DNA from 4 places in the Priestia sp. FSL P4-0332 genome. Region 3 is predicted to be linked to each of the others. Evidence: a T-box and tRNA genes for the amino acid it is inferred to sense, from the RefSeq annotation. Region 3 holds a T-box; the other regions hold tRNA genes.
What was found. The T-box of region 3 lies ahead of pheS (phenylalanine--tRNA ligase subunit alpha). A T-box ahead of a tRNA ligase gene usually reads a tRNA of that ligase, here a tRNA-Phe.
Positions count from the first base shown of each region.

Region 1: it encodes a tRNA-Phe, which carries the amino acid that the T-box ahead of pheS (phenylalanine--tRNA ligase subunit alpha) is inferred to sense. The anticodon was not compared.
Region 2: it encodes a tRNA-Phe, which carries the amino acid that the T-box ahead of pheS (phenylalanine--tRNA ligase subunit alpha) is inferred to sense. The anticodon was not compared.
Region 4: it encodes a tRNA-Phe, which carries the amino acid that the T-box ahead of pheS (phenylalanine--tRNA ligase subunit alpha) is inferred to sense. The anticodon was not compared.

Region 1 covers NZ_JBBOUA010000001.1:411,219-414,397, forward strand. The annotation lists rRNA gene MKY06_RS02160 (23S ribosomal RNA) at 1-485, shown strand, start outside; rRNA gene rrf (5S ribosomal RNA) at 594-709, shown strand; tRNA gene MKY06_RS02170 (tRNA-Asn) at 719-793, shown strand; tRNA gene MKY06_RS02175 (tRNA-Ser) at 797-888, shown strand; tRNA gene MKY06_RS02180 (tRNA-Glu) at 910-984, shown strand; tRNA gene MKY06_RS02185 (tRNA-Val) at 1,008-1,083, shown strand; tRNA gene MKY06_RS02190 (tRNA-Met) at 1,095-1,171, shown strand; tRNA gene MKY06_RS02195 (tRNA-Asp) at 1,175-1,250, shown strand; tRNA gene MKY06_RS02200 (tRNA-Phe) at 1,266-1,341, shown strand; tRNA gene MKY06_RS02205 (tRNA-Thr) at 1,367-1,442, shown strand; tRNA gene MKY06_RS02210 (tRNA-Tyr) at 1,453-1,536, shown strand; tRNA gene MKY06_RS02215 (tRNA-Trp) at 1,542-1,615, shown strand; tRNA gene MKY06_RS02220 (tRNA-His) at 1,646-1,721, shown strand; tRNA gene MKY06_RS02225 (tRNA-Gln) at 1,750-1,824, shown strand; tRNA gene MKY06_RS02230 (tRNA-Gly) at 1,830-1,904, shown strand; tRNA gene MKY06_RS02235 (tRNA-Cys) at 1,937-2,010, shown strand; tRNA gene MKY06_RS02240 (tRNA-Leu) at 2,025-2,113, shown strand; tRNA gene MKY06_RS02245 (tRNA-Leu) at 2,144-2,225, shown strand; tRNA gene MKY06_RS02250 (tRNA-Gly) at 2,298-2,371, shown strand; gene MKY06_RS02255 (B3/B4 domain-containing protein) at 2,487-3,152, opposite strand.
Region 2 covers NZ_JBBOUA010000001.1:595,294-598,472, reverse strand. The annotation lists gene MKY06_RS03235 (M48 family metallopeptidase) at 1-837, opposite strand, end outside; tRNA gene MKY06_RS03230 (tRNA-Glu) at 1,047-1,118, opposite strand; tRNA gene MKY06_RS03225 (tRNA-Asn) at 1,123-1,197, opposite strand; tRNA gene MKY06_RS03220 (tRNA-Ile) at 1,201-1,277, opposite strand; tRNA gene MKY06_RS03215 (tRNA-Gly) at 1,284-1,357, opposite strand; tRNA gene MKY06_RS03210 (tRNA-His) at 1,369-1,444, opposite strand; tRNA gene MKY06_RS03205 (tRNA-Phe) at 1,455-1,530, opposite strand; tRNA gene MKY06_RS03200 (tRNA-Asp) at 1,541-1,616, opposite strand; tRNA gene MKY06_RS03195 (tRNA-Met) at 1,621-1,697, opposite strand; tRNA gene MKY06_RS03190 (tRNA-Ser) at 1,723-1,815, opposite strand; tRNA gene MKY06_RS03185 (tRNA-Met) at 1,843-1,919, opposite strand; tRNA gene MKY06_RS03180 (tRNA-Ala) at 1,950-2,025, opposite strand; tRNA gene MKY06_RS03175 (tRNA-Pro) at 2,031-2,107, opposite strand; tRNA gene MKY06_RS03170 (tRNA-Arg) at 2,112-2,188, opposite strand; tRNA gene MKY06_RS03165 (tRNA-Gly) at 2,195-2,269, opposite strand; tRNA gene MKY06_RS03160 (tRNA-Lys) at 2,279-2,351, opposite strand; tRNA gene MKY06_RS03155 (tRNA-Gln) at 2,356-2,430, opposite strand; tRNA gene MKY06_RS03150 (tRNA-Tyr) at 2,438-2,521, opposite strand; tRNA gene MKY06_RS03145 (tRNA-Thr) at 2,530-2,605, opposite strand; tRNA gene MKY06_RS03140 (tRNA-Val) at 2,610-2,685, opposite strand; rRNA gene rrf (5S ribosomal RNA) at 2,790-2,905, opposite strand; rRNA gene MKY06_RS03130 (23S ribosomal RNA) at 2,969-3,179, opposite strand, start outside.
Region 3 covers NZ_JBBOUA010000001.1:4,607,686-4,610,864, forward strand. The annotation lists gene pheT (phenylalanine--tRNA ligase subunit beta) at 1-633, opposite strand, end outside; gene pheS (phenylalanine--tRNA ligase subunit alpha) at 647-1,681, opposite strand; T-box leader at 1,736-1,971, opposite strand; gene MKY06_RS24160 (TrmH family RNA methyltransferase) at 2,020-2,784, opposite strand; gene sspI (small acid-soluble spore protein SspI) at 2,925-3,131, shown strand.
Region 4 covers NZ_JBBOUA010000001.1:4,766,967-4,770,145, reverse strand. The annotation lists rRNA gene MKY06_RS25045 (23S ribosomal RNA) at 1-117, shown strand, start outside; rRNA gene rrf (5S ribosomal RNA) at 227-342, shown strand; tRNA gene MKY06_RS25035 (tRNA-Val) at 352-427, shown strand; tRNA gene MKY06_RS25030 (tRNA-Thr) at 454-529, shown strand; tRNA gene MKY06_RS25025 (tRNA-Lys) at 538-613, shown strand; tRNA gene MKY06_RS25020 (tRNA-Leu) at 627-708, shown strand; tRNA gene MKY06_RS25015 (tRNA-Gly) at 732-806, shown strand; tRNA gene MKY06_RS25010 (tRNA-Leu) at 821-909, shown strand; tRNA gene MKY06_RS25005 (tRNA-Arg) at 919-995, shown strand; tRNA gene MKY06_RS25000 (tRNA-Pro) at 1,000-1,076, shown strand; tRNA gene MKY06_RS24995 (tRNA-Ala) at 1,082-1,157, shown strand; tRNA gene MKY06_RS24990 (tRNA-Met) at 1,188-1,264, shown strand; tRNA gene MKY06_RS24985 (tRNA-Ser) at 1,292-1,384, shown strand; tRNA gene MKY06_RS24980 (tRNA-Met) at 1,410-1,486, shown strand; tRNA gene MKY06_RS24975 (tRNA-Asp) at 1,491-1,566, shown strand; tRNA gene MKY06_RS24970 (tRNA-Phe) at 1,575-1,650, shown strand; tRNA gene MKY06_RS24965 (tRNA-His) at 1,661-1,736, shown strand; tRNA gene MKY06_RS24960 (tRNA-Gly) at 1,748-1,821, shown strand; tRNA gene MKY06_RS24955 (tRNA-Ile) at 1,828-1,904, shown strand; tRNA gene MKY06_RS24950 (tRNA-Asn) at 1,908-1,982, shown strand; tRNA gene MKY06_RS24945 (tRNA-Ser) at 1,986-2,076, shown strand; tRNA gene MKY06_RS24940 (tRNA-Glu) at 2,097-2,168, shown strand; gene glgB (1,4-alpha-glucan branching protein GlgB) at 2,462-3,179, shown strand, end outside.

The sequences.
Region 1 (3,179 bases), 4.2 Mb from region 3:
GCCATCGCTCAACGGATAAAAGCTACCCCGGGGATAACAGGCTTATCTCCCCCAAGAGTCCACATCGACGGGGAGGTTTGGCACCTCGATGTCGGCTCATCGCATCCTGGGGCTGTAGTCGGTCCCAAGGGTTGGGCTGTTCGCCCATTAAAGCGGTACGCGAGCTGGGTTCAGAACGTCGTGAGACAGTTCGGTCCCTATCCGTCGTGGGCGTAGGAAATTTGAGAGGAGCTGTCCTTAGTACGAGAGGACCGGGATGGACACACCGCTGGTGTACCAGTTGTCTTGCCAAAGGCATCGCTGGGTAGCTATGTGTGGACGGGATAAGTGCTGAAAGCATCTAAGCATGAAGCCCCCCTCAAGATGAGATTTCCCATAGCGCAAGCTAGTAAGATCCCTGAAAGATGATCAGGTTGATAGGTCAGAGGTGGAAGCGTGGCGACATGTGTAGCTGACTGATACTAATCGATCGAGGACTTAACCAAACTTTAAAAGCGTAAGCTTTACTCAGCAAACTGTTACCTAGTTTTGAGAGAACAAAACTTTTCAAAAAAGTCTTGCTTTCTTTTGGAAATCATGTATAATATAATATGTCTGGTGGCGATAGCGAAGAGGTCACACCCGTTCCCATACCGAACACGGAAGTTAAGCTCTTTAGCGCCAATGGTAGTTGGGACTTTGTCCCTGTGAGAGTAGGACGTTGCCAGGCTGTTATTATTCCACAGTAGCTCAGTGGTAGAGCTATCGGCTGTTAACCGATCGGTCGTAGGTTCGAGTCCTACCTGTGGAGCCATTTGGAGAGCTGTCCGAGTGGCCGAAGGAGCACGATTGGAAATCGTGTAGGCGGTTAACGCTGTCTCAAGGGTTCAAATCCCTTGCTCTCCGCCATTTTTATTTAATTAGCACAGTGGCCCGTTGGTCAAGCGGTTAAGACACCGCCCTTTCACGGCGGTAACACGGGTTCGAATCCCGTACGGGTCACCATTTATTTTTATCTACATAATAGTGGAGGATTAGCTCAGCTGGGAGAGCACCTGCCTTACAAGCAGGGGGTCGGCGGTTCGATCCCGTCATCCTCCACCATATATTATCATCGCGGGGTGGAGCAGTTCGGTAGCTCGTCGGGCTCATAACCCGAAGGTCGCAGGTTCAAATCCTGTCCCCGCAACCAAGTGGTCCCGTGGTGTAGCGGTTAACATGCCTGCCTGTCACGCAGGAGATCGCGGGTTCGATTCCCGTCGGGACCGCCATTTTAAATTTAATAAGGCTCGGTAGCTCAGTTGGTAGAGCAAAGGACTGAAAATCCTTGTGTCGGCGGTTCGATTCCGTCCCGAGCCACCATTTTAAAAACATTTGTTTTTAAAATGCCGGTGTAGCTCAACTGGTAGAGCAACTGACTTGTAATCAGTAGGTTGGGGGTTCAAGTCCTCTTGCCGGCACCACAGTTATTGTGGAGGGGTAGCGAAGTGGCTAAACGCGGCGGACTGTAAATCCGCTCCTTCGGGTTCGGCAGTTCGAATCTGCCCCCCTCCACCATTTACAGGGGCATAGTTTAAAGGTAGAACTACGGTCTCCAAAACCGTCAGTGTGGGTTCGATTCCTACTGCCCCTGCCAATTATAAAAATAACATTGCATATATACGTGGCGATTGTGGCGAAGTGGTTAACGCACCGGATTGTGGTTCCGGCATTCGTGGGTTCGATTCCCATCAGTCGCCCCATTTATAAATGATATGCATATTTCAATATTGGGCTATCGCCAAGCGGTAAGGCAACGGATTTTGATTCCGTCATGCGTTGGTTCGAATCCAGCTAGCCCAGCCATATATGCGGAAGTAGTTCAGTGGTAGAACACCACCTTGCCAAGGTGGGGGTCGCGAGTTCGAACCTCGTCTTCCGCTCCAATTTTAATAAAGTTATTTAGTCTTGAGTAAATGGCGGCATAGCCAAGTGGTAAGGCAGAGGTCTGCAAAACCTTTATCACCGGTTCAAATCCGGTTGCCGCCTCCATTTATTTACAAGCTGCCGGGGTGGTGGAATTGGCAGACACACAGGACTTAAAATCCTGCGGTAGGTGACTACCGTGCCGGTTCAAGTCCGGCCCTCGGCACCATTTATAATTTTAACTTGCCTTTTTTATTTTGCCGATGTGGCGGAATTGGCAGACGCGCACGACTCAAAATCGTGTTCCTTCGGGAGTGTCGGTTCGACCCCGACCATCGGTACTTTAGCTTTATTTGACAGGATGATTCCTGTTTTTATTTTTACTTATCGGTCGACAAATTTTGATAATATTTGCGGGTGTAGTTTAGTGGTAAAACCTCAGCCTTCCAAGCTGATGTCGTGAGTTCGATTCTCATCACCCGCTCCATACATATTGTTATCACAACGCAGTGTCTCGCTTTCAAAGCTGAGATGTTGCGTTTTTTATTTTTAACGTAAATATAGCGTCTATCTTTTCAAGATAGACGCTATATTTACGTACATCAGTTAATGACTTGATAGGTTGCTTCGCCGCCGTGAATTTGAATGAACATGTCACTTAGGGATTTAGTTAGTTTATAAGCCTGTTCTTCTGAAAGTGAAGGCTTTAAATAAATGAACTGTACAGCTTGTGTTGTCTTTTCAGTTACGTACGCTCGGTTAGAATCGACATAAGGGCTTCCGAAAGCTCCTAGGGCATCTTTTGAAATGATTTTATTTTCTAAAGAAATATTACGTTCATTTAGAGCTTCATAAGACTCTTCTTTTTTACCGATAGTAAATTCGATGGGGCCTTCTAAATTAGAGGAATCATAAATTCCAATTGGGACTTCATATTGCAATGAAAAAAAGTTATTAATGTCCACAGCAGAATTGATAGAAGGCAAATACGTTTGTTTTCCTATTCTTCTAATTAAAGCTTCTATAGAAGGACGGTATTTACTTGGATCAGTTCCAAATGTTTTGAAAAGCTTTCTCCACTCGCTAACACCTTCGAATTCTGTTACTTTTTTTGACTCAAGGTCGAAATAAATGGATTCTTGAAAGAGGCGCAGACGTCCTTTTAGCATTTGAGGAGAATCACCAACTTCAATATTTTTATACTGAATGATTCCCATTTTAAAAGAAGGGCAAAGCTGTTTAATAGCGGGCGATAATGTAAAGTTCATTTTTTTGATCCTTTCTATTATAATTAG
Region 2 (3,179 bases), 4.0 Mb from region 3:
CATTTCATGCGCCATGATAAACAAAATTTCACGTTCCGTTAATTTATTAAGAGTAGTATCCCATAACACAATTCTTGAATTAGAACCTATTCCCGTCACATATGCATTAAGAGAGTTCGTTTTTTCAGACATGTTTACTTCATATACATGCTTAGCAGGTATGTGAGCTTCATCTGCTAAATGTAAAATTTTCGTCTCCAGCTCTTTATTCTTTAATGGATAAAAATCGTTATATAACGGATCGATAACCACTGGTTGAATAAACGTCAAAAATAGCGTAAATGGAATAGATACTATCCACGCATACAGCCACCATCTTTTTGAAAACTTACGAATGAATGCATATAACACAGCAATCACTAAAAACATGGTGGCATAGTTCACCCAAAAATCTGTAAAAAGATCTTTCATCCATCCTTGGAAAGGTTGCGTCGTAATATGGTAAGCCTTTGAAAGCTTATAGCTAATCCAGTCCATAGGAAAAGAATAGATCAGCAGCAGAACGGATAACCAAAATACATAAATAGCAGTTTGGAGAAGACTGAAACGGCTGACGTCTTTAGACCACTTATTAACTTTCTTAGACACACCTAACACTAAAATTAAAATAAACCCTAGCCACTCATATGGAATTCGGATAAAAAAGAGCGCATCTCTAATTTTTGAATATTTTTCGGTTAACATAAGTTCTCGTGCATTCATAAACGTAGCCGGGTCTACGCTGGTGCCTTTTAATGATTGTGGAATAGAGGTATCGCTTATATAGAATAAATAAACCCAAATACACGCTCCATACACAAGAAAAACTCCGATGGACCACCAAACAATTTTTTTCACGCATTCCCCTCCTTTTGTACAAACAGTATGCCGTTATTACTATTGTAGGTTTTTTTTCGAAATTTAGAACAAGCGTTTATAGATGTGCTATAAGAAATGCAATTTAGGGCGAGGAAATCATAGAAAAACGAAAAATAGAGTTTAGACAAAAGAATAAACTCTGTTTCCAAACAAAAAAAGCAGTTTGCATATGCAAACTGCTTTTAAGATGACCCGTACGGGATTCGAACCCGTGTTACCGCCGTGAAAGGGCGGTGTCTTAACCGCTTGACCAACGGGCCAGTATGGCTCCACAGGTAGGACTCGAACCTACGACCGATCGGTTAACAGCCGATAGCTCTACCACTGAGCTACTGTGGAATATGGTGGGCCTAAGTGGACTCGAACCACCGACCTCACGCTTATCAGGCGTGCGCTCTAACCAGCTGAGCTATAGGCCCTTCATTTGGAGCGGGTGATGAGAATCGAACTCACGACATCAGCTTGGAAGGCTGAGGTTTTACCACTAAACTACACCCGCGTTACTTAAGATGGGGCGACTGATGGGAATCGAACCCACGAATGCCGGAACCACAATCCGGTGCGTTAACCACTTCGCCACAATCGCCGTCTTAAAATGGTGGCTCGGGACGGAATCGAACCGCCGACACAAGGATTTTCAGTCCTTTGCTCTACCAACTGAGCTACCGAGCCTTTATGTAAATGGCGGTCCCGACGGGAATCGAACCCGCGATCTCCTGCGTGACAGGCAGGCATGTTAACCGCTACACCACGGGACCACTTTGGTTGCGGGGACAGGATTTGAACCTGCGACCTTCGGGTTATGAGCCCGACGAGCTACCGAACTGCTCCACCCCGCGATGATATGAATATGATATAAATAAATGGCGGAGGAAGAGGGATTCGAACCCCCGCGGGCTTTAACACCCCTGTCGGTTTTCAAGACCGATCCCTTCAGCCGGACTTGGGTATTCCTCCGTATATTTATAACAAATGTAACTTATATGGTAGCGGCGGAGGGAGTCGAACCCACGACCTCACGGGTATGAACCGTACGCTCTAGCCAGCTGAGCTACACCGCCATATTATTCGTTACAATTATTCAGTTTAATTGGTGGAGCCTAGCGGGATCGAACCGCTGACCTCCTGCGTGCAAGGCAGGCGCTCTCCCAGCTGAGCTAAGGCCCCATAAATGGTCGGGAAGACAGGATTCGAACCTGCGACCCCTTGGTCCCAAACCAAGTGCTCTACCAAGCTGAGCTACTTCCCGTTTATGGCGCGCCCGAGAGGAGTCGAACCCCTAACCTTTTGATCCGTAGTCAAACGCTCTATCCAATTGAGCTACGGGCGCTTTATATGGAGCGGAAGACGAGGTTCGAACTCGCGACCCCCACCTTGGCAAGGTGGTGTTCTACCACTGAACTACTTCCGCTTATTAAAATGAGCCATGAAGGACTCGAACCTTCGACCCTCTGATTAAAAGTCAGATGCTCTACCAACTGAGCTAATGGCTCTCTATGGCTGGGCTAGCTGGATTCGAACCAACGCATGACGGAATCAAAATCCGTTGCCTTACCGCTTGGCGATAGCCCAATAAAAATGGTGGAGGGGGGCAGATTCGAACTGCCGAACCCGAAGGAGCGGATTTACAGTCCGCCGCGTTTAGCCACTTCGCTACCCCTCCGATATAAATGGTGCCGGCAAGAGGACTTGAACCCCCAACCTACTGATTACAAGTCAGTTGCTCTACCAGTTGAGCTACACCGGCACGGTGGTGGAGGATGACGGGATCGAACCGCCGACCCCCTGCTTGTAAGGCAGGTGCTCTCCCAGCTGAGCTAATCCTCCACGTATCATACACAATATTCATTGTATAGAAGATTTTTATAAATGAGCCAAATAAAAAACCCCTAGACTCTTTTATAAGAGCATAAAAAGGGGTCTTATTCATTGCCTGGCAACGTCCTACTCTCACAGGGACAAAGTCCCAACTACCATTGGCGCTAAAGAGCTTAACTTCCGTGTTCGGTATGGGAACGGGTGTGACCTCTTCGCTATCGCCACCAGACAAGAGATTGCTCTCTCAAAACTAGATAACAGTTTGCTGAGTAAAGCTTACGCTTTTAAAGTTTTGGTTAAGTCCTCGATCGATTAGTATCAGTCAGCTACACATGTCGCCACGCTTCCACCTCTGACCTATCAACCTGATCATCTTTCAGGGATCTTACTAGCTTGCGCTATGGGAAATCTCATCTTGAGGGGGGCTTCATGCTTAGATGCTTTCAGCACTTATCCCGTCCACACATAGCTACCCAGCGATGCCTTTGGCAAGACAACTGGTA
Region 3 (3,179 bases):
ATAATCAGCTGCTTGCTCATCAGACGTTTGCACGTTTACTGACGGATACTTCACTTCACGACGTAAAATAGCAGCCACTTCATGTGCTACACCTAACATACTTAAGCAGTCTGAACGGTTTGGTGTTAGCCCTAGTTCTAATACTTCATCGTTTAAGTTTAATGCATCTAGTGCATCCGCTCCTACTTCAGCATCGCTTGGGAACACGAAGATGCCTTCTTGATAATCTTTTGCCACAAGCTTGCTTTCAATGCCAAGCTCTTGAAGAGAACAAATCATACCGTTCGATTCTTCACCGCGAAGCTTAGCACGCTTGATTTTAAAGTTACCTGGAAGTACAGCTCCCACTTTTGCAACCGCTACTTTTTGACCTTGTGCCACGTTCGGTGCCCCGCACACGATTTGAACGATTTCTCCTCCGCCAAGATCTACTTGACAGCGGCTTAATTTATCAGCATTTGGATGCTGTTCACGTTCTACAACGTGACCAATTACCACTCCGCTGATGCCTTTATTTAAGTTTTCTACACCTTCAACTTCAATTCCACTTTTTGTGATTTTATCTGCTAACTCTTCTGCCGTTACGCCTGATAAGTCAACATACTCTTGTAACCAACGATAAGATACAAACATCGTAGTCCCTCCTTTATACTTGTTTAAATTGATCTAAGAAACGAACATCATTTGTATAGAAATGACGAATATCATCCACGCCGTGTTTTAACATAGCAATACGCTCTACACCGATTCCAAAAGCAAACCCACGATATTTAGTTGAATCGTATCCAGCCATTTCAAGGACATTTGGATGAACCATGCCTGCTCCTAAAATTTCAATCCAGCCTGTTTGTTTACATACATTACAGCCTTTACCTCCACATTTTGCACACGATACGTCTACTTCTACAGACGGCTCAGTGAACGGGAAGAAACTTGGACGAAGACGAATTTCACGGTCTGCACCGAACATCTTTTTCACAAATACTTCAAGCGTGCCTTTTAAATCGCTCATACGAATGTTTTCGTCTACTACAAGACCTTCAATTTGCATGAATTGATGAGAATGCGTAGCATCATCGTCATCGCGGCGGTACACTTTGCCCGGGCAAATAATTTTAACAGGTCCTTTGCCTTCATTCTTGTTCATAACACGAGCTTGAACAGTTGATGTATGCGTACGAAGAAGCGTTTCTTCCGTAATATAGAACGTATCTTGCATATCACGTGCTGGGTGACCTTTTGGCAAGTTCAGCGCTTCGAAATTATAGTAGTCCTGCTCTACTTCCGGTCCTTCTGCTACTTCATAGCCCATTCCTAAGAATAAATCTTCTACTTCTTCAACCACGCTTGTTAGCGGGTGATGCGTACCTGCTTTAACTGGGCGTCCTGGCAGCGTTACGTCGATTGTTTCTGAAGCAAGTTTACGCTCTACCTCGGCTGCTTCTAACGCCGTTTGTTTTTCTTCAATTTTAGATGCAATAGCTTCACGCACTTCATTTGCAAGTGCTCCCATTACAGGACGCTCTTCAGCTGAAAGTTTTCCCATACCGCGAAGTACTTCTGTGATAGGGCCTTTCTTTCCTAAATAAGCTACGCGTACGTCGTTTAATTCTTTTAAAGCACTTGCTGTTTCGACTTTTGCAATTGCTTCTTGTTGAAGTTCTTGTAAACGTTCTTTCATCACTTATTCCTCCTTTTAACGTAAAAAATGACAAATAAAAAAACCTCCTCCCAAAAAAGGGACGAGGATTAGTCGCGTTACCACCCTTGTTAACTATATACACAGACGTATACAGTTCACTTCATTCAAGTTAACGGAATCTCCGGAACACCTTTACATCTATGTAAGATGGTCTAAGTGTCAACTCAAGAGGTGAATTCACTTATTACATTTATAAAAATGCTTTCAGTCACGGCATTTTCTCCCTGCATAAACGGACATAAGCTACTGCTCTCTTTCATCGTTTTTTACATATGTAACTATTGTATTATTATAGTGAAAACACGTTCTCGATGCAACTACATTCCGCGTAAATAATAAAGTAAGATTCCAGAAGCGATGGCAACATTTAGCGACTCGCTCTTTCCATAGATGGGAATGTACAGATTCTGATCCGCTTGTTCCAGCACTTTCTCGCTTACGCCGTTTCCTTCATTTCCCACAACCAGCGCAAATTCGTTTGAAGGTTTTACGCATGTATAGACCTTTCCATTTTGTAACGACGTGCCGTAAACTGCTATTTCTCTTTCTTTTAACAGTGAAATCATTTCGAGTAAATCACCTTTTACAATTGGAAGGTGAAAAATAGCTCCTTGCGTTGAACGAACGACTTTTGGGTTGTACACATCCACGCTGCCCTCTCCAACGATAATAGCCTCCACTCCGGCAGCATCAGCGGTTCGAATAATCGTACCTAGGTTACCTGGATCTTGCACCGCATCTAAAAGCAATACTTTCTGTGCTGTATGAATGATTTCTGCATGCTTCGTTTGAAAACACACAGCGATAATTCCTTGAGGTGTTTCTGTGTCAGATAACAATTTAATTATTGCTTCGTTTACAACGGTTATTTCGATACCATCTATGTTCCACTGTGCTGGCACTTCAATCGATTCGCGTATAATTAGTTCCTTTACGCAATCCTTATTTTTGATAGCTTCTTCGACTAAATGAAAGCCTTCTACCATAAAAAGGCCCTGCTTATCACGGTCTTTTTTATTATGCAGCTTTTTCCACGCTTTTACCTGCGGATTTTTAACTGAATCAATTTGTTTCACAAACATAACTCCTTTATCTATACAAAAATAAATAGTTCGATTACATTTTGCTCAATAATCATTAGATAAGTTTCACTTTATTGTACATAGAAATCGCAAAGAAAACAAAAACTATTGGTAACTTTACGATAGCTGAGGTGAAAATGATGGATCTTAATTTACGAAATGCTGTTATTGCAAACGTTTCAGGAAACTCAAAAGAAGAGCTTGAAGCTACAATTTCTGACGCTATTCAAAGCGGTGAAGAAAAAATGCTCCCTGGACTTGGTGTTTTATTTGAGGTGCTTTGGGAAAAGTCTCCAGAATCAGAAAAAGAAGAAATTCTGACAACGCTTGAAAACGGTTTAAAATAAATAGCCTTTTCCTATGTACAACAAAAAACTCATTCTCCTAGGAGAATG
Region 4 (3,179 bases), 160 kb from region 3:
ATTTCCCATAGCGCAAGCTAGTAAGATCCCTGAAAGATGATCAGGTTGATAGGTCAGAGGTGGAAGCGTGGCGACATGTGTAGCTGACTGATACTAATCGATCGAGGACTTAACCAAACTTTAAAAGCGTAAGCTTTACTCAGCAAGCTGTTATCTAGTTTTGAAAGAATAAATCTTTCGAAAAAAAGTATTGCTTTCTTTATAAAATAGTGTATAATATAATATGTCTGGTGGCGATAGCGAAGAGGTCACACCCGTTCCCATACCGAACACGGAAGTTAAGCTCTTTAGCGCCAATGGTAGTTGGGACTTTGTCCCTGTGAGAGTAGGACGTTGCCAGGCTTATATATCGGAGGATTAGCTCAGCTGGGAGAGCACCTGCCTTACAAGCAGGGGGTCGGCGGTTCGATCCCGTCATCCTCCACCATCGACTATTTAAGTCAGAGATTGCACGCCGGTGTAGCTCAATTGGTAGAGCAACTGACTTGTAATCAGTAGGTTGGGGGTTCAAGTCCTCTTGCCGGCACCATTTTTTTCGAGCCATTAGCTCAGTTGGTAGAGCATCTGACTTTTAATCAGAGGGTCGAAGGTTCGAGTCCTTCATGGCTCACCATTTATATTCACACGCGGGTGTGGCGGAATTGGCAGACGCGCTAGACTTAGGATCTAGTGTCTTACGACGTGGGGGTTCAAGTCCCTTCACCCGCATCTTTCATTAATTTCATATATGCGCGGAAGTAGTTCAGTGGTAGAACACCACCTTGCCAAGGTGGGGGTCGCGAGTTCGAACCTCGTCTTCCGCTCCACATATATAAGTCCTGCCGGGGTGGTGGAATTGGCAGACACACAGGACTTAAAATCCTGCGGTAGGTGACTACCGTGCCGGTTCAAGTCCGGCCCTCGGCACCATTTTAATAAGCGCCCGTAGCTCAATTGGATAGAGCGTTTGACTACGGATCAAAAGGTTAGGGGTTCGACTCCTCTCGGGCGCGCCATAAACGGGAAGTAGCTCAGCTTGGTAGAGCACTTGGTTTGGGACCAAGGGGTCGCAGGTTCGAATCCTGTCTTCCCGACCATTTAAGGGGCCTTAGCTCAGCTGGGAGAGCGCCTGCCTTGCACGCAGGAGGTCAGCGGTTCGATCCCGCTAGGCTCCACCAATTAAACTGAATAATTGTAACGAATAATATGGCGGTGTAGCTCAGCTGGCTAGAGCGTACGGTTCATACCCGTGAGGTCGTGGGTTCGACTCCCTCCGCCGCTACCATATAAGTTACATTTGTTATAAATATACGGAGGAATACCCAAGTCCGGCTGAAGGGATCGGTCTTGAAAACCGACAGGGGTGTTAAAGCCCGCGGGGGTTCGAATCCCTCTTCCTCCGCCATTTATTTATATCATATTCATATCATCGCGGGGTGGAGCAGTTCGGTAGCTCGTCGGGCTCATAACCCGAAGGTCGCAGGTTCAAATCCTGTCCCCGCAACCAAAGTGGTCCCGTGGTGTAGCGGTTAACATGCCTGCCTGTCACGCAGGAGATCGCGGGTTCGATTCCCGTCGGGACCGCCATTTTGTTTGGCTCGGTAGCTCAGTTGGTAGAGCAAAGGACTGAAAATCCTTGTGTCGGCGGTTCGATTCCGTCCCGAGCCACCATTTTAAGACGGCGATTGTGGCGAAGTGGTTAACGCACCGGATTGTGGTTCCGGCATTCGTGGGTTCGATTCCCATCAGTCGCCCCATCTTAAGTAACGCGGGTGTAGTTTAGTGGTAAAACCTCAGCCTTCCAAGCTGATGTCGTGAGTTCGATTCTCATCACCCGCTCCAAATGAAGGGCCTATAGCTCAGCTGGTTAGAGCGCACGCCTGATAAGCGTGAGGTCGGTGGTTCGAGTCCACTTAGGCCCACCATATTCCACAGTAGCTCAGTGGTAGAGCTATCGGCTGTTAACCGATCGGTCGTAGGTTCGAGTCCTACCTGTGGAGCCATATGGAGAAGTACTCAAGTGGCTGAAGAGGCGCCCCTGCTAAGGGTGTAGGTCGTGTAAGCGGCGCGAGGGTTCAAATCCCTCCTTCTCCGCCAGTCGTTTTAAATTTAAATATGGCCCGTTGGTCAAGCGGTTAAGACACCGCCCTTTCACGGCGGTAACACGGGTTCGAATCCCGTACGGGTCATCTCAAAAAGGTTTGCATACATGCAAACCTTTTTTATTTGCGCTTTTTTAAAGATTAAGTAAACAGAAATAATAGTTAGGAATAATTACCATGAATTTTCAGAATAAAAAGTAAGTTTTAAGCAGGATTTTCCCTATATCATATGGAATTATTCATAAAGTAATAAAGTATGAAGAGTATGGGATAAAGAGTAATTTAAAAGAACATTTATTCTATTATATTTGTAGAAAAGGTTTATGTTTTTACTGTAAAAGGGAATGAGTGGTAAGAAGCGTATATTATGTGCGTATATTATGTTTGAAGTTAAAGGGGTGGCAAAAGTGAATCTAGCGGTTCAGCCTACTGAATTTGATGTTCATTTGTATCACGAAGGAAACTTATTTCGCAGTTACTCTATTTTCGGTGCGCATCAGGTAACGGTAGAAGGAATTGAAGGCGTACGATTTTGCGTGTGGGCACCTCATGCAAAGGGTGTAAGCGTTGTAGGTGATTTTAATAAATGGAACGGTTTTCAACATTCAATGGTTAAAGTTAATGAAGAAGGTATTTGGATGACATTTATCCCTGAATTAGAACAAGGGACTATTTATAAATATGAAATCATCACACAAAGCAATCAAAAAAAATTAAAAGCAGATCCATACGCTTTCTTCAGTGAAGTGCGTCCAAACACTGCGTCTATTGTTTACTCATTGGATGGCTACAAATGGAACGACCAATATTGGCGTAGAAAGAAAAAACAGCAAAATATATATGAAAGACCACTGTGTATTTACGAGCTGCATGCAGGGTCTTGGAGGACTCATGAAGATGGCAGCCTTTATACATACAGTGAATTAGCACAGGAGCTTATTCCTTATATTGCTGAACAAGGTTTTACACATATTGAGTTATTACCAGTCATTGAGCATCCGCTCGACCGATCCTGGGGATATCAAGGAATTGGATACTATTCTGCTACCAGTCGATACGGTACACCTAAAGAGTTGATGAACTTTATAGATGAGTGTC